Regions from separate parts of the Paenibacillus sp. FSL H3-0321 genome, predicted to be linked through region 3. Evidence: riboswitches for the same ligand, from Rfam matches in the RefSeq annotation. Region 3 holds a riboswitch; each other region holds the start of a gene.
The links. A riboswitch is a leader RNA that binds a small molecule or an ion and turns the genes downstream of it on or off. The one in region 3 is predicted to bind cyclic di-AMP.
Positions count from the first base shown of each region.

Region 1: linked by a shared signal. The riboswitch ahead of MHI45_RS01530 (hypothetical protein) and the one ahead of MHI45_RS18795 (3D domain-containing protein) in region 3 are both predicted to bind cyclic di-AMP.
Region 2: linked by a shared signal. The riboswitch ahead of MHI45_RS31780 (KamA family radical SAM protein) and the one ahead of MHI45_RS18795 (3D domain-containing protein) in region 3 are both predicted to bind cyclic di-AMP.
Region 4: linked by a shared signal. The riboswitch ahead of MHI45_RS21660 (hypothetical protein) and the one ahead of MHI45_RS18795 (3D domain-containing protein) in region 3 are both predicted to bind cyclic di-AMP.

Region 1 is NZ_JBBODH010000001.1:367,065-371,468, forward strand. Features, by position in the region: gene MHI45_RS01515 (GerAB/ArcD/ProY family transporter) at 1-473, opposite strand, end outside; gene MHI45_RS01520 (spore germination protein) at 510-1,934, opposite strand; gene MHI45_RS01525 (hypothetical protein) at 2,018-2,221, shown strand; cyclic di-AMP (ydaO/yuaA leader) riboswitch at 2,254-2,441, shown strand; gene MHI45_RS01530 (hypothetical protein) at 2,534-3,145, shown strand; gene MHI45_RS01535 (flotillin family protein) at 3,168-4,404, shown strand, end outside.
Region 2 is NZ_JBBODH010000001.1:7,216,597-7,221,000, reverse strand. Features, by position in the region: gene MHI45_RS31795 (mannitol-1-phosphate 5-dehydrogenase) at 1-1,044, opposite strand, end outside; gene MHI45_RS31790 (HAD family hydrolase) at 1,131-1,811, opposite strand; gene MHI45_RS31785 (hypothetical protein) at 1,980-2,258, shown strand; cyclic di-AMP (ydaO/yuaA leader) riboswitch at 2,242-2,380, shown strand; gene MHI45_RS31780 (KamA family radical SAM protein) at 2,512-3,648, shown strand; gene MHI45_RS31775 (helix-turn-helix transcriptional regulator) at 3,703-4,404, opposite strand, start outside.
Region 3 is NZ_JBBODH010000001.1:4,225,415-4,229,818, forward strand. Features, by position in the region: gene MHI45_RS18785 (HD domain-containing protein) at 1-85, shown strand, start outside; gene MHI45_RS18790 (TatD family hydrolase) at 140-910, shown strand; cyclic di-AMP (ydaO/yuaA leader) riboswitch at 1,109-1,336, shown strand; gene MHI45_RS18795 (3D domain-containing protein) at 1,627-2,787, shown strand; gene rnmV (ribonuclease M5) at 2,940-3,491, shown strand; gene rsmA (16S rRNA (adenine(1518)-N(6)/adenine(1519)-N(6))-dimethyltransferase RsmA) at 3,488-4,372, shown strand.
Region 4 is NZ_JBBODH010000001.1:4,836,857-4,841,260, forward strand. Features, by position in the region: gene MHI45_RS21645 (hypothetical protein) at 17-205, shown strand; gene MHI45_RS21650 (hypothetical protein) at 283-735, opposite strand; gene MHI45_RS21655 (hypothetical protein) at 764-1,273, opposite strand; cyclic di-AMP (ydaO/yuaA leader) riboswitch at 1,398-1,580, opposite strand; cyclic di-AMP (ydaO/yuaA leader) riboswitch at 2,001-2,189, shown strand; gene MHI45_RS21660 (hypothetical protein) at 2,296-2,712, shown strand; gene MHI45_RS21665 (glutaredoxin family protein) at 2,909-3,151, opposite strand; gene ytxJ (bacillithiol system redox-active protein YtxJ) at 3,148-3,474, opposite strand; gene MHI45_RS21675 (SDR family NAD(P)-dependent oxidoreductase) at 3,671-4,393, shown strand.

The DNA of each region.
Region 1 (4,404 bases), 3.9 Mb from region 3:
AAAAATAGTGGAATAAAAAGCACGGAAGCCAGCGTATAGAATCTTGCCAATACTGTCAGCTTTTCTCTTGCGAGGTAGATAGTCATGATAGAAAAAAGAGCTAGTACAGCCCATCTTGGCGTAGTTTGCAGCATCCATCTCCGGAGCACCTCAACGGCACTAAGCATAATATTGGAGCCAAGCAGAATAAAGTAACCGATGTACAGAATAATCAATAGACTGCCAATAATCGGGCCTGCAAGCTTTATGCAAATACTGAATAGGTTAAGTCCGGGGAATTTCTTCAGCAGGCCCCACAGAAGAATGATGACAAGTTGGGTAATAAGCCCTGCAACTAAAACAGAAAGTCCACCTCCACCTTTGGCAGTTTCGTTAAGTTTGTTAGGAAGAGACAGAATACCAACACCGATTTGGGCTTGAATAATAAAAAGGAAGAGTTGTCCCCTTGTGATCATTTTTTCTTTTTGAGCCACCGTATCAACTCCTGTAAGTACTATGTAAATTAATGATCATTTATCCGTTTTTGGGTTGCTTGAACTCTTTCGGATGGACCAAATTGGAAAGCGTACGAAGGTATCTTTCAGGCCTTGAAATTTTAACGGACTTAAGGGTCTCAGGTAGGGTTGCCCAAACGATTCTAGCTTGCACAAATGTATGAAAATGAGTGTTAACCCAAATGATATCCCAATATATCCGAATAATGAGGCAGCAATCATCAATGGAAACCGCATAAACCGGATAGCAGAGCTCATTTCGTTGGAAGGGATAAGAAAAGAAGCAATGGCAGTCAACGCTACAACAATGATCATCGAATAAGAAACCAATCCCGCCTTAACAATTGCATCCCCGATGACCAACCCCCCAACAATCCCAATAGTTTGACCTACACGGCTGGGCAGACGAAGCCCTGCTTCCCGCAGCAGTTCGAATATAAGTTCAAGCAGCATCGCTTCAATCAGCGGAGGAAAAGGGACCCGGGTCAATAAACCTTGAATCGAAAAGAACAATTGCAAGGGAAGGACATTGGAGTGGAAAGAAACGGTGGCAATGTAGAGCGCTGGCAACTGAAATGCTGTTACAAAGCCGATCAGACGGATAAACCTTACAAAAGAAGCGATCATCCATCGATTGTTATAGTCATCGGGTGTCTGATAAAAGCTGAAGAAGCTCGCCGGCAATATCAGAGCTGTGGGGTCCCCATCCAGCAGTATGGCGACATATCCGTCCAGCAAATAAGCTGAGGTATGATCCGGACGTTCCGTATTGATTAGTTGCGGAAATATGGAGAAGGAGTTATCCTCCGTTAATTCCTGAATAAAGCCAGTGGAGATTATCCAATCGAGCGAAATTTTCTTTATTCTTGATTCTACAATCTTTATCAATTCAGGGTTGGCGATATTCTCCATATAGACTAAGCCTACCTGTTTGGGGGCGAATTTCCCAAGTGTGAAGTAGCGGACAATAAGGTTTGGGGAGGCTATTTGTTTTCGAATCAGGTATACGTTAACCTTCATCTCTTCAATAAAACCGTTATGAGGTCCGCGTATAACCCCTTCATTCTCAGGTTCGCTAATGCTTCGTTCGTATTTGGCAGGAGTGTTGAGGACATAGAATTCAGACATTCCTTCTAAAAAATAAACACAGCTTCCTTCAAGAAGTCCCTGAATACCTTGGTTAAGTTCTGTTTCCAAACTGAAACTAAGTGCTGTGAAAAGCTCAGAGAGGTCTTTGTCCTGATTACGGCTAAAAGGAACAATCACGTTTCGTTCAATCAATTCCGTGTCAGTGAGGGACTCCAGATAAAAGACCATTCCTTCCCTTCCCTGAAAGGATAAGCTTCTTTTTTTGAGGTCACTTGTATAGAATAGTGCTGCTTCGATATAATCAGAATTTTGATCTACCGAAGGAAATGAGGTCTGAGTTTGGTTAGTCATTATAAGGCGCTCAACTTTCGATTAGTTTTGCTGTTAACGTTCCCGAATGATTTGCAGAATATTCCTGACGGGAGCTTTAATGTGTGATGCAGAAGAATACGGCGGATGATGTTGAGCAGCAGAGGTTTCTGTTTTGTTTTCCTAGGGACATGAAGTGGAGCAAAAATGAGCAAATCATCGATCGCTTAAGAGTAAAACCAAAGAATGCGCCTTCATTCGTGAAGTGGTGGCATTTTAAGCTTCTTTTGCCATCCGCAACGTTTTACATTAAATGGTCACAGGCGTAAGATTCAAATCAACAACCGAATATATTTTAACTGTTCTCAAATGGCTGAATTCCGATAATGGGAACGGGGGAACCAATGGTGAATGCGGCTTTTGCTCAGATAGCTGCCGCTCACTTGGGGTGAATCCTTGCTGCGTGCTGAAAAGCCGCTTCTTACAAGGTAGGGCAATCTCGCTGCCCGAATCCGTCAGCTAACCCCGTAAGCCTCGAAGAGAGAGGATGAGCGCCATGATCGATTAACCGACCACGGAGAGCCCTGACGCTTCTGTGGTCTTTTTGCTGCGCATGCAGAAAGGAAAGATGATCTGTATAAGTGTTTAGAAATCTTATAACAAAGATAATCAGAGTCATTAGGCACTATCTAAAATGCTTTAAAGGGGGGATTGTTATCGTTACTGTATTTATCGTGTGCTTCTGGGTTGGATTGCTGCTTCTCCTCAGCGGCGGATTTCATGGGCATGGCCTGGCGGGTCATCTGCATGTGGGAGGTGGCGATGCTGGTGGTCCGGGCTTTGTGCCCATACTCCCTCTGATGGTGTTTGTCACGGTCTGGGGCGGCAGTGGTTATGTGCTTACCCGGTTCAGCGGAATGAAAATGCTTGCAGTGGTGCTGATCTGCACCGGGATTGCCTTGCTGCTGGGCTGTCTGATGTATGCGGTGCTGGCCCGGGTGATGACTCGGTATGATAATAGCATGAATAAAATGGATTATGAGCAGGCGGGACAACTCGGGTACATCAGCATTTCTGCAGTGGATGGAGCAGTGGGAGAGATGAAATATGTGCTGCATGGAACGATGCGTTCCATTGGAGTGCGGGCAGAAACCGGCCAGCAGCTCGCCAAGGGTGACAGGGTGATTATTTTGAAGGTGGATAAAGGAATGGCGGTAGTCACCCTCTTCGAGAGGGAAAACGAACAATTATAAATAACGGGGAGTGTCGAACCGAATGGTTATTCTTTATTTAATCTCGGCAATTGTTGTTGTTATCCTGCTGGCTTTGTTCAGTATCGTGAACGCTTATAAAAAGGTTCCACCCAATCAGGCGATGATTGTATTCGGCCTCGGCGGAAAAAGAGTGGTTCAGGGCGGCGGGACGTTCGTCATTCCCGGCTTCCAGAACAATAAGACCATCTCCATGATGCTGATGAGCTTCGATGTCATCCCGGCGCAGGCGATGTTCTCCCGGCAGGGCATCAAGCTCAACCTGGAGGCGGTAGCCCAGATTAAGATTAAAAGCGATCCTACCGCTATTCTGACTGCCAGTGAGCAGTTTATCGACAGGCCGGAAGAAGACCGTGAGACGATTATCCTGCATTCGGTGGAAGGCCATCTGCGCGGCTTGATCGGACAATTAACGGTGGAATCCATTCTAAAGACACCTGACGAAATCAACAGCAAGATGCGGGAGACCTGCTCGGAAGACCTCGACAAGATGGGGCTTGAGGTGGTCAGCTTCACCATTAAGAAAATTACTGACGACAAAGGGTATATCGACAATATGGGGGTTCCGGAAATTGAGCGCATCCGCCGTGATGCCAGCATCGCCAAGGCGGAAGCAGAACGCGACATTCAGATCAAACAAGCCGAGGCGGAGAAGGAATCCGCCATTGCCAAAGCCAATGCACATCAGGCCACCATTGAAGCGGGAACCGCCGCCCGCGCCAAGGAATCTCTGTTTGAGAAGGATTTGAACATTAAGCAGGCGGACTTTAAGCTGGAGACTGAAGTGAAAAAAGCACAGGCGGATCTTGCGTACGAATTGCAGCAGAACAAAATCAAGCAGTCGCTGGTTACCGAACAGGTCAAGATCACGCAGATGGAAGCGGAGGCCAACCGGACCGTCCGGGAAATCGAAGTTGAGCTGAAACAGAAGGAGCTGGAGGCAACGGTGATTAAGCCTGCTGAGGCGGAGAACCAGGCTACTATCATGAGAGCGGAAGCAGCCAAGCAGCGGAAAATTCTTGAGGCGGAAGCAGAGGCGGCCACAATGACCAAACGGGGACTGGCAACAGCGGAAGCAGAGCTGGCGAAGGGGAAAGCCAACGCAGAAATTGTTCAACTGGCCGGAGCGGCGGAAGCGGGGGCACTGGAGAAGAAAGCTGAAGCGTACAAACAGTTCACGCAAGCCGCACTTATAGTGGAATTCTTGAAGGTTCTGCCAGAGCTGGCTGACAAAATCGCTT
Region 2 (4,404 bases), 3.0 Mb from region 3:
TTCTTCCTGGAGAAGCACAGCTTCCTGATCATTAGGGTCGCCATAGAGAAGTGCGGAAGTAATGGCCGACACCAGATACGAGGTCTCTAGACCAAGCTCATGGGCAAGCATAGCAGGCCGCAGCAGCCGGTCGTTTGGTGAAAGCTTGCGAAGCGGGGAACGGGCTACGCGCGATATTTTATCGTTGAAGTTCGGGTTGATGAACCGGTCCATGATCTTATGGATATATCTGTCGTGCGCCGCAGGATCAAAACCGTATAAATGGACCAGCAACGCGCCGGTCTCCTGCAGCACTCCGCGGACACGGTCCTTAATTCCGGGGTCGGACATCGCCTCCTGAATGCTGGAGCAGCCCTCCAGGTAACCAAAATACGCTGCGCTGCAATGCCCGGTATTCACCGTAAACAGCTTCCGTTCAAGATAGGAATCGAGGGAGTCTACATAATGGACGCCTTTGATTTCCGTATAATCAGCGATTAATTCGCTGCGGGGAATGACCCATTCACTGAACGGCTCCACTACGATTTCCAGCGGATCTTTATGCGTCTGTACTGGAACGATGCGATCCACCATAACATCGGGGAAGGCGACACAGCGGTCTGCACGCCCCTTTAAAGGCTGCTTTAAATGGCGGTAGACCAGATTTTTAAGCTTTTGGCTGCTCCCAACGCCATTCTCACAGGCAATAATATGAAGCGGCTTCGGATAGGCGTTGCTGTTTAGCCTGTTCTCGATACCCTGCGCGATGGCTCCGGCAATGTCCTTCAGCGCTGTTAGCCCGACCGCTGTCGTCACGATCTCAGCCTCTGCTACAGCTTGGGCCACCTGTTCCTGATCCTTCAGATGAAGGGCGGTTACATTCTCCACAATAAAGCGGTCCCGCTCATCATTGGCAAGGGTAACAGGATAGCGCCCCCGTTCCTGCAGCTGAGCGATTTTCAGCCTATTTCTTCCGACAAAACAAACCTCATAACCGGAGTCTGACAGCACTGGGCCGATAAATCCCCGGCCAATATTGCCCGCTCCAAAATGTACGGCTCTCAAATCGGTGTCCCCCTTAAGTAATTTCAGCTCTTTATAATTTCACAAATTATAGTTGTTATACGCAGAAATTAGTACACTGTAGTGTTTTATACCTGCACACCAGAGATTTCGAAGCAACTCCGGGAAACTACGTGATCGAAGTCCAAAAGACTCAGGCTTTCGGTCTGGTGATGCGGCATATCAAATTCAAGAAAGCGGGTAATGGCATTCGGGATCACCACACAGAACATTCCAGCAGCAGCTGCAGCTCTTGCGCCGTTTGGCGAATCCTCAATAGCGACTGCCTCATGTGGTTTAATGTCAAGAGAGGACATGACCTGGTTATACAACTCCGGATCAGGCTTCACCTTCTCCACATGATCCGAGGTGCGGATGCTCTCGAAATAATCGCGTATGCCCAGCAGCTCCAAATGCCGTTCCACCCAGTCCATAGAGGAGCTGGAAGCAAGGCCAATCCGCAGTCCGGCGTCCTTGGCAGCATCCAGATATTGCTGAATTCCCGGCCGCATCTGTTCCAGCTCCATCAGCTTGCTGTGCCTCTGCTGGACCGCTGTTCTGAATGCCATCCGGTCGATAGGCAGCTTAAGGTCAGTCATCAAATATTCGTAGGGATTAAAACTGTTAAGGCTGGTGCCTATGCAAGTAGAATACTGTTCCAGCGACAGGTCTACCCCATGCTCTCCATAGGCTTCGCTAAAAGCGGTGTACCAAGCTGTTTCCGTGTCGATAATCGTTCCGTCAAAATCAAATATAATCCCTTTGATCAAATCAACCATCTCCCTCGCAGTAGTCCGGTAAGCTAAGCTCACACAAAATCGTGCAATTCGCCTCCAAAAATGCTTCCGGCTGGCGTCTGTCTGTAAAAACCATAACAAAGGTTTTCTGGCCGCGTCAACCGGGGCAGCTTATCTTCCATCATATGAGGGCGGTTACAATTGCACAAAAACGAAACCGGGGACAAGCCTAAAAAAAGCGTTTTCCCGGACGCTCCTGTTTGCACCAAAAAAACAAAAAAACCTTTCTGTACAAAGGATTTTGCGTATCTATGTCTTGCGGCCGGGACTCTGCGTATGATGCGTTTCAAGAAGACCGGCAATCCCACAACAAAAAAAATTTCTACTCTGCTGATTGGGCTTGGTCCCGTATGCCTTGCCGCGGGCAAGTTTTGCTTTGACTTTTCAAAACTTTCCGGGTTATACTTTATCTACGCTTAATTTCCAGCCTTTGGGCAGGAAAGCGGGGGAACCAGTCTTTTGGGGCGAATCATTCACAGAATGTAGGGTACCATCTTACCCGAGTCCGTCAGCTAACCTCGTCAGTAGTGGATGGGTCTGCTTTTTTAGGTATATTCATAACCAGAGACCCTTGCTAAGGGTCTCTTTTTTGTATTCTCATGACCCTGCTGGCAGCAGTTTGGCTATCGACCTCAAGGCTCCCTTACTTCTCACACTATGAGACCAAGGAGAGATGCAAGTGCAAAAGGTAAGGTACATAACGGATATCAGCAAGGTTGCCATGCTGTCTGAAACGGAGAAAGAAAAGCTGAAGGAGATCACCGGCAAATTCGCCTTTCGGGTCAATGACTATTATCTGTCGCTGATCGACTGGGACGACCCGGGTGATCCGATCCGCAGGCTCGTCATTCCAAGTGAAGGTGAACTTGCGGAGTACGGCTGCTGGGATGCATCCGATGAGGGAATGAATTATGTAGTGCCGGGATGTCAGCACAAATACAGAACAACGGCCCTTCTGATTGTCTCCGAGGTGTGTGGAGCTTACTGCCGCTACTGCTTCCGCAAGCGCCTGTTCCGCAATGATGTGAAGGAAGCACAAACCGATGTGGCTCCGGGCTTGGAATACATCAGGAATCATCCTGAGATCAATAATGTGCTGCTTACCGGCGGAGACAGCCTGATTCTCTCTACCTCCAAGCTGCGCTTCATCATCGAAAGTCTGAGATCCATTGACCATGTGAAGATTATCCGGCTGGGCTCCAAAATCCCCGTATTTAATCCCATGCGCATTTATCAGGACGAAGAACTGCTGGAACTAATCCGTACCTATTCATCGGAGGACAAACGCATTTACGTCATGGCGCATATTAATCATCCCCGGGAAATTACGCCCGAAGCCAAACAAGCATTCAGAGCACTTCATAATGCCGGGGCAATCGTGGTTAATCAAACGCCGGTGCTGAAAGGCATCAACGATGATCCGGCGGTACTCGGAGAACTGCTCGACCGGCTGTCCTGGGCCGGAGTCACTCCCTATTATTTCTTCGTGAACCGGCCCATTGCCGGCAACCGCGAGTTCGTTCTGCCGCTGGAGCGTGTCTACAACATTGTTGAGGAAGCCAAGGCCAGAACCTCAGGTCTGGGTAAAAGAGTCCGTCTATCCATGAGCCACTCCTCCGGCAAAATCGAGATACTGGCGATTGAAGACGGCAAGGCCTATCTGAAATACCATCAGTCCAGAGCGCAGGAGTACGGCAAATTTATGATCCTGGAATGTCCACCGGATGCGGAATGGTTCGATGATCTTCCCGGCAGCGAGAAGCACTGGACCCATCCTGCTTCCACTTCCCAGATCCCGCAGCTCCTATAAAAGCCAGCACAGTCCCCTTGTATCAGCATCGGGACTGTTTAGCGTGCTTACCGGCTATTCCATCCCCTGTGAGAACAGCTTGCTGATGAGTGCTCTCCGGCTGGATACGCCGGTCTTGGAGAAGATCGATTTCAGGTGATCCTGTACGGTGTACGCAGAAATATGCAGCGACTCTGCCAGCTCCTTCGTGGATAATCCCCGGGACAGCATCTCGGCCAGCTGCTTCTCCCTGGCGGTCAGCTGGCAGGCATCGGCCAGCAGCCGGAAGATCTCCGAGGACTTGGCATAGACAAAGGCAACGGCCAGCTCCGTCTTCCCGCCGCTTCCTTCAAGCCTGCTGGCCGTAACTGTCAAGTAAGCCCCATCCTCGACACGCAGGCATAATTTCGCCTTGGAAGGCAACCCTCCTGGTTCCGTATTCTCGCCAAGTGCCCGCAGGCATACGGCGTTGACCGGCCGGGGAAGAACTCCGTGATCCAACCGTTCCAGCTGCTGCAGACGACTCATCCAATATTGAGCCGCACTATTCGCGCTGACCGGAAGCAGCTGGTCCGTCAGAATCATGATTCCACTGTCCTCCGGTGCGCTATCCATCCGTCCCAGAGGGGGCTCGGAGGCATAGCTGCGGAGTGCGCCGGCAATCAGCGGAACAACAGATGCGATCACCGCACACTCCCGCTCCTGAAAAGGAGGTTCGTGCTGTGACCGGAACAAGGTTAAGAACCCCCAGCAGCCACCGCCTTCAACCAGCGCAGC
Region 3 (4,404 bases):
TTATCACCTGTATTTTCCACAGGATAAGCTGCAGAAAGCCCTTCCAATGCTGCCTTCTTCAATCGCAGAAATCTTTGCAAAGTAATCCAAAAATACTTGGAATTCATCATAGAAATTATGACAGAAAAGGGGATGTAACATGCAATTGTTCGACACGCACACCCATCTGGATGCTCCACAATTCGACGAGGACCGCGAAAAGGTAATCGCCAATGCACTCGAGGCAGGAGTTACCAAAATGATTAATATTGGCTTTAATAGGGAAACAATCCCAACAACCATGAAGCTTGCTGAAACCTATGATTATATTTATGCAGCCGTCGGCTGGCATCCGCAGGATGCCATTGATATGAGGGACGGGGATCTCGAGTGGATCGCCTCACTGTGCAGTCATAAAAAAGTAGTCGCCATCGGAGAAATTGGGTTGGATTACTACTGGGATACCTCCCCCAAAGAGGTACAGCATGAAGTGTTCCGCAAACAAATCGGACTAGCCCGTGAACTGAAAATGCCGATTTGTATTCATAACCGTGATGCTCATGAAGATGTGGTGCGGATTCTCCGTGAAGAGAAGGCTGATGAAATAGGCGGGGTGATGCACTCCTTCTCCGGCAGCTGGGAAATAGCCAAAATGTGCCTGGATTTAGGCTTTCACCTGTCCTTCGGCGGCCCGATTACATTCAAGAACGCCAGAGTGCCAAAAGAGGTGCTGGCCCAGACTCCGCTGGACCGGCTGCTGATTGAAACGGACTCGCCTTATTTGACACCGCACCCTTTCCGGGGCAAGCGAAATGAGAGTGCACATGTGAGATTAGTAGCAGAGGCTGCCGCGGAAATAAAAGGGATTGATTTACAGGAATTGGCGGAAATTACGTATGCGAACGCACTGGAACGATTTGGGATTGTCTGAAATCGGGAGTAAAAGCGGTGAAAAATGAAGTATAGCCGATATATTAAACTTTTTTAATTTAAAAACGGCTGAATATTACAATATTTTAATCATTTTTTTGCGTAAACGTGGTTGAATCGTCCTTTACAACATGCATCAAAACAGGATATCATCTTTTCAGTGCAGTGAGCTGTTGTTACTGTGACAGTCACTGAATCATGGATCGTCTCGCTGAGTCTCCGTATGGAGAACGGGGGAACCAATAATGCCTGCCGCATGTCCGTACATAGAGTACAACACAGAAATGCCGCAGAATTTATTTGATTTCTTCACGTGGTCTTTGGGGTGAATTTGAGGGCAACCGCCGTGAGCGGGTGACCTAAGATAGGGCGTCTCTCTTATGCCCGAACCCGACAGCTAACCCCGTAAGCGCAAGTAAGAGAGGAAACCTCGTGCATAAACATTCCCGCGTATTCTGACATCCGGAGAAGCCACGAAAGAGTCCTCTGTGAACTCTTTTTTGGGCTTTTTTTGTTTTGAATAATGCGAATGTTACCAGCATACTGTTATATAACAGGTATCTGGAGTAATTATGCCGGGCAGGCGATCCATGAGCAGGAAACGCTGAAGCAATGCGGGCGTATCCTGTTGCAATCTCAAACCTAGTTTCGTCAGCAATGATACAGTCACCTTGATATACAACTTGACGACGGGGCTATGTAAGGAGGATGGAGAGAGTGGGCGTATTCCAACCAGAAGTATCCCATGATTCGCAATCATCCAGCAGGTCTTTCGCATTACGGTGGAAGCAAGTGAATCCTCGCTTACTTTCGCTTGCAGGTGCGGTATCAATCGTTATCGCGCTGCTCATTCTGCTGTACGTACACGGTCAGAGCAAGAAAGAGATATTTTTAGTAATAGACGGGAAAGCTCAGACGCTGGAAACGCGCGAAGCGCTGCTCAGTGATGTGCTGGCTAAGGAACAAATTTCGCTGCAGCCGCATGATGAATTATCTATTGGCCTTAGTGATGAGATACAGGACGGCGACCGTGTCGTGATCAATCGTGCGCAGAAGTTTAGTCTCACTGCGGATGGAGCAACAAAAACGCTGTACACCACCGAAGACACTATCGGTGACGCCATTAGCAAACTGGGTTTAAGCCTGAAAAGCAATGACAAGATATATCCTTCGCTTGACACCACAGTATCGGCCGGCATGGGAATTAAAATTGTCCGCATCAACAAGCAGATTGTAGAGCGGAAGCAAAATTTGCCATTCCAGGTCATTAAGACCTCAGATCCTTCCCTGAACAAGGGAACCGTAAAAGTGGCACAGTTAGGCGCACCAGGCGTCATGGTCCAGCATATCGAGAAGGTCTACCAAGATGGAGAACTGGTCTCTATGCGCATGATTGGCAAGGAAGTACAGACGGTTACCAAACATAAAATTGTTTATGTTGGTACGAAGCCCCTGCCAAAGCCCGTTGTAGCTGCTGTGACAACTTCCAAAAAAAGTACAGCATCCAAAACAACCAAAGTTTCCGCAAAAAGCAGTAACGTCGTGCACAAGGCAGGCGTAGATTTCCAATACAAGAAGATGATTAAAAATGTGTCGATGACAGCCTATTCTTCGGAAGAGCCAGGCATTGGGACCCGCACGGCTTCTGGCACACGCGTAACAGAAGGCCGGACAATAGCTGTGGACCCGAATGTAATTCCTATCGGCTGGTGGGTGTACATTGAGGGATTAGGGTTTCGCCGAGCAGAGGATACCGGCGGTGCCATCAAAGGCAACAAGTTGGATGTTTATTACGATTCACTGAGCCATGCCCGTAATTTCGGCCGCAAGTCCCGGACTATTTATGTGATCGGTCCAGTGAAGCCGGAGCTGAATTAACGTGGTCCGCTTTTGCAAATTAACGGTTTATAAGCTATAGTGAGGGTAGCACTGACAGAACGGGCTGCCGCTCATCACTTATACATTCTTTAGCCAAAAAGAAGGGGAGCGAATCCTCTTCTTTTTGTGTTTTACAGGAAGGAGCAACGTGTATGATTAAGGAATTAATTGTGGTGGAAGGCAAGAGTGATACGGTTGCCGTCAAGCGGGCGGTGGAGGCCGATACGATAGAGACTGGCGGTTCAGCGGTAGACCGCAAGGTTATCGCCAAGATAGCGCTGGCAATGGAACGCAGAGGCGTGATCATCCTTACGGATCCCGATCATGCCGGTGAACGCATCCGCAAGATTGTCTCCTCCAAGGTGCCAGGCTGCAAGCATGCATTCATCCCGGAGAAGGATGCTACACGCAAGGGGGATATCGGTGTTGAGAATGCATCGCCGGAAGCGATCCGTCATGCGCTGCAGCATGTACATACCTCCTTTGAAGGGACCCCTGCCCTAATTGGGCTGGAGGATCTTATGGCGGCGGGCATGCTGGTGCATCCGCGAGCGGCTGAGCGCAGGATGGCGCTGGGCAACGTGCTGGGCATCGGGTATTGCAACGGCAAACAGCTATACAAGCGGCTGGCTATGTTTGGCATCACGCGGGAAGAATTCTCCGGAGCTCTCGCACAAATTGATCAGGGAGGCATTACTTCATGAGTGGCAATAACAAGATCTCATCGCCAGTACGGACCAAAGAAATTATTCAGCGCTACGGTTTTTCGTTCAAAAAAAGTCTGGGACAGAACTTTCTGATCGACCAGAATATCCTTGATAAAATAGTGGACGCAGCAGAATTAACCGACTCTTCGGGAGCCCTGGAGATTGGTCCGGGTATCGGGGCGCTTACTGAACGGCTGGCCATGGCTGCGGGTGCGGTGACTGCTGTAGAGATCGACCGCAGACTAATTCCGATTCTCCGGGATTTATTGTCTCCGTACCCGCATGTCAAAATCCGCAATGATGATGTGCTGAAGGTAAACCTGCAGGAACTCTTCACAGAGGATTTTGCAACCGTCGACAAAATAAGTGTGGTTGCCAACCTGCCGTATTATGTGACAACCCCTATACTGATGAAACTGCTGGAGGAGAAACTTCCGCTGGATAATATCGTGGTAATGATCCAGAAGGAGGTTGCTGAGCGTATGGCGGCCTCTCCGGGCGGCAAAGAATATGGAAGCCTCAGCATAGCCGTGCAGTACTACAGCGAGCCTGAGCTGGTCTGTATTGTGCCGCGTACGGTCTTCATCCCGCAGCCAAATGTGGAATCTGCTGTAATCCGGCTGAAGGTCAGAGAACGTCCACCGGTTGATGTGGCTGATGAGAAGCATTTCTTTGAGGTGGTCCAGGCTTCCTTCACCCAGCGGCGCAAGACAATTGCAAACAATCTCAAGGCCCGCTTCTTCCCGGGAGAGGGACGTGAGCGTCTGGAGGCGCTGCTGGCTGAGGCTGGCATAGAGCCAACCCGCCGCGGGGAGACGCTGAGCCTTGCGGAGTACGCCCGGCTTAGCGCTGTGCTGCTGGCGGCAGGAATCGCCTAGAGTATGCAGCGTGAAACATCGCGCTTTATCTT
Region 4 (4,404 bases), 610 kb from region 3:
ATAAGGAGTGGTAATCTTGAAAAAAAACAATCAAATCCCCGCGATCCTCGCAGCTTCAATTCTGCTGATTCTGCTCAGCAGCATGCTTAAGCCGGAGGGCTCTACCCTGCTGGGTGTGCTGCAGACGTTAATGCTCGGAGTGGGCTTGCTGGGCTGCTGTACAGCGGCCTGGAGATTCGCAAAAGGCGGCAAGGGCAAGAGCTGAGTATAAATAGAAAAGGCCGCAGCACTATGCTGCGGCTTTTTCATGCGCTTTGACAAGTTGCTATATTCCATACGAAGCTATACAACAAACAAGTTTGCTTCAGGCCGCAACGTTTCCAACCGGCACATTTGCTCGCGCACATGTCTCAGCCGGGTTTTCAGCACCGGCACGCTTTGCTCAAGAATGGTGCTGATTGCCGGCAGGGGCAGCAGCATGCCGTACCATAACACCTGCACAATCTGATCCTCCCAGGCTAATCCATTGGAAACAAAGAGGCTGCACTCCTCCGCAGCCCGGGAGCACTGCTGAATGCACTCCCGGTACGCATCCAGAGAGAAAGGCTGCGGGATGAAATCATCATGAAGGTACCGGGTATAAAGCTCAGTGAAGGTTTTCATCGCAGTCTTTTCCGCAACGGCACCCTCTCCCAGCAGCAGACTGGTGAGTGCATAAATATTTCCGGTGTTCTTTTGGACATATTCCGCAAACTCGCTGGCAGCTGTCCATTCCGGGGATAATGGGTCTGGCATGTCTTCACGTTCCTTCCTGAATAAGAAATTATAAGATGGAGAAATAAGTGATGGATCTGTCCATTAGCTCGGCTATGTCCGGTTCCTGCCAGCTGCCTTTATGCAGCAGGGAACTTGAAGGTTTATAGTACATCCGTCTGAAGGGGGGCGTACCGCCGGCCCCAGCCGTACGGGAATAGGGGACCATTTGCAGATGTGACGTGACGACCTTGCCTTGCAGCTTGGCTTTTAAATCCAGCAGGGCCGTTTGCACGATTTCTTGCTGACCCGGCTCCCACTGCGCACCTAGCTGCTGTACAATTTCTATGGCTTCTTCTAGCCTGTGATTGCGTATACTTCTCAGAAAGCTGCTCCATTTAATGACGTCAAAATGATCGCCTTCCGCAGACAGTATCCCCGCTCCCCAGCTGCACCCAGCCTTGCACGTAAGCTTCAGCACACCATACCGGCACTTGCCGGATGACTCCGCGGCATGATGGAATGGCCAGGGGGCATCGAATACAAACACTTCTATACGTGACAGCCTGCGCTGGTTCATTTCGTTTTCCCTCCTACCCATTTATAAGCTGCAGCCTCAGCACAAAAAACCGCAGCAGAGGAGGACCTCTGCTGCGGTTTTGGTACAGGCTTAAATACACCTGGCGAAAACACGTGGCGGATCAAGGTTCTCTCTAGTCGCTTACGGGGTTAGCTGTCGGATTCGGACGGTGAGAGTCGCCCTACCTAATGAGACCACAGTCTCCTTCGGATTCACCCCAAGAAAGATTCTTATCTTCCAGGTAAGGCCCTGCGGGCCTGATGGTTCCCCCGTTTCCCGCATTGCGGGAATTCAGCGTTCATATCGCATTTCATGCATTGGATTCAAACCGAATCATACCTTTTCGCATGAGCTTTGTAAAAAGAAAAAAACATTCTTCTGAGCCGATTTTCAGGGGATTATGGCAAAAGAAACGATAAGAAGTGCTAAAAGGGTGTTTATCAACGATTTTCAGCTTTTTATCTCGTGCATACGACTGCTTTTGATTTAGGGTGATTAGAGCCCAAAAGGCAATTTGCTCAACAGCGGGTGAATATAATCACAACGCTGAATGCTTTTTCGCAAATCGTTGATAAGCCGAGTAAATAAGAGGAATGATGAGATTGAGGCTTAAGTAAGCGCTACCCGATCTGGATTGGGTTTACTAAATGCATTATTTTGGCAGGTTTGGCGGTTTACAAGGCCGTGATCGCCAGAGTATGATTACTTCTGTTTACTACACAATCGAATACGCAGTCCGCTTAATTTCCGTTATGGAAAGCGGGGGAACCAACAATCGGCAGCCGATGTGAGAGTCGGAGCCGGTTATGGGGTGAATCCTGTGAAAGTGCGAGAGAATGCTCGCATGGATACAGGTAGGGCGACTCTCACTGCCCGAATCCGACAGCTAACCTCGTAAGCGTATTAGAGAGGATGAGCACAATGTGACCGTTAATTGGACCACAGAGGGAATTCCTTTGTGGTTTTTTGCTGTGTTCGTACGGGCAAATGAATGGAAGTCCTAGGCCGGAGGAGAGGAAGATATGGCGAATTCGGAAGAATATGTACTCATTAACGCTCCGACTAAAGCGGGGGAGCATTTTATCAAAATCTTAAAGTTCAGAGGCTACAAGATCGCAGGAATCGCCAACAATGCAGCGGAGAAGCGGCGTCTGGAGGAACTGGGAATCGAGGTCAATCTTGTGGTGGATACACATCATCAGAATACATGGTTCCGCCCCTCTTTTCCGGTAGGCAGAGTATTTCTGTTCGAGAGCAGTGTGACCTTATGCTGCCGGTATATCCAGATGTGCCGGACCTGGACGACAAAGCCAATATACGTAATTACGACTTCGATGAATCCCAGACTGGTCTATAAAGGACTTGGAGCGGATTCCGTCATCTATTCCCACAGCGGAAATGTCTCTTTTCTGGCGGATGTCTCAACGAATCCAGGATAAGGCCAAATAAAAGGGCAAATAAAAGGCATCTCCTGGACAGAGGTCCAAGGAGATGCCTTTTTCAAAAATATAAGAATTTATATGTTTCACACGATAACTTATCCTTCTATTTCTCGCTGAAACGGTACCGTCCTTAAAAAGGACGGCAAAGCCGTTTCCACTTGAATATAAATATTTATATGCCTCACGCTATGAATTATTCAGCGGTTGCTCCAATAAGCTCCTTAAGTTCGGAAACGTTGAAGCCCTTGACTGCGCGGCCTTCGTACACAGTAACAGGCACACCCATGAAGCCCAGCTTCTCGACTTCTTCCTGATACACTGTACTTGTCATAACATCACGCACCTCGAAGCTAACCTTTTGCTCGGTTAGCCACTGCTTCACTTGATTGCAGTCGCTGCATCCTGTGGTGGAATAGACAATTACCGGCTGGCTCATTGGCTCACAGCTGCCTTGATGGCGTCCCGGGTGATTTTCCAATGGGAGGTGTTCCAGCGGACTTCGCCGTCTTCCAGCAGGAAGATCTGCGGAGATTCATGCTTGATCCCGAAATCTTCGGCAATCTGATTGGACAGCGGACGGTCTTCAATCACATGGACAATGGCAGCTGGAGTCTCGGAGCCTTGCGTATAGGCAGTGAATTCCTCGTTGGCCTTGGCGCTGATCGGGCAGGTAGTGCTATGCTTGAAAAGCAGTTTTTTACCTGGTTGCGCAACATATTGCTGCAGTTCTTCCAGAGTGTGAAGTTGTTGGATAGACATCGGTATCTCACCTTCCTATAAGTACTTGTAACTACGATTGTAACATAGTTCAAAATTAAATCAAAAAGGAAGTTAGAGCACCCCTTTCAGCAGAATTACAGTCCCATGAAGGACGTTGAAAAAACGTGATTGCCATGCTAATGTGAAAGAGATGCCGCGTGTATCCTGAAGAATCGTAAAGGGTGTGTCCATATTCATGAAAAGGGTTGCTTTTGTTACCGGTGCTGACCGTGGTTTAGGTTTTTTTCTGGCAAGCTGGCTTCTAGAGAACAAATATTCCGTATTTGCCGGTCAGTATATGAAGGAGTCGGAATTGCTGGACGCACTGAAAAAGCAGTACCCGGACCGATTAACTCTGATTCCGCTGGATATCGGCGACCGTGAGAGTGTCAAGCAAGCGGCACGCAGCATTTCGGGCAGTACCGCTCATGTTGATATGATTATCAATAATGCCGGTATTATTCATAGAGCTGATGATGCCACGATGCTTGTTGATATGGACGATGAAGCCATGGCTCACATTTATAATGTAAACACGCTTGGTTCTTTGAGGGTCAGTAATGAATTGATGGGCCTGTTAATGCAGAGCAAGCAGAAATTGATTGTTAATATCTCCTCAGAAGCCGGAAGCATTGGCCGGAACAAACGGATTAATATGTACGGATACTGTATGTCCAAAGCAGCGCTTAATATGCAGTCCTCCCTGATGCACAACCATTTGAAGGTGATGGGCGGGCAGGTTATGGTCTTTCACCCCGGCTGGCTGCAGTCCTATATGAATGGTGAGAAGGCTCTGGAGGCACCTATTCCTCCTGAAGAGTCGGCGCGTAAGATTATGAATATCGTGCAGGAGCACAAGAAGTATATGGGTGAGGAGCCGGCTTATCTCGACCTGGACGGCAATGCCTGGCCCTGGTAACTATACACTAA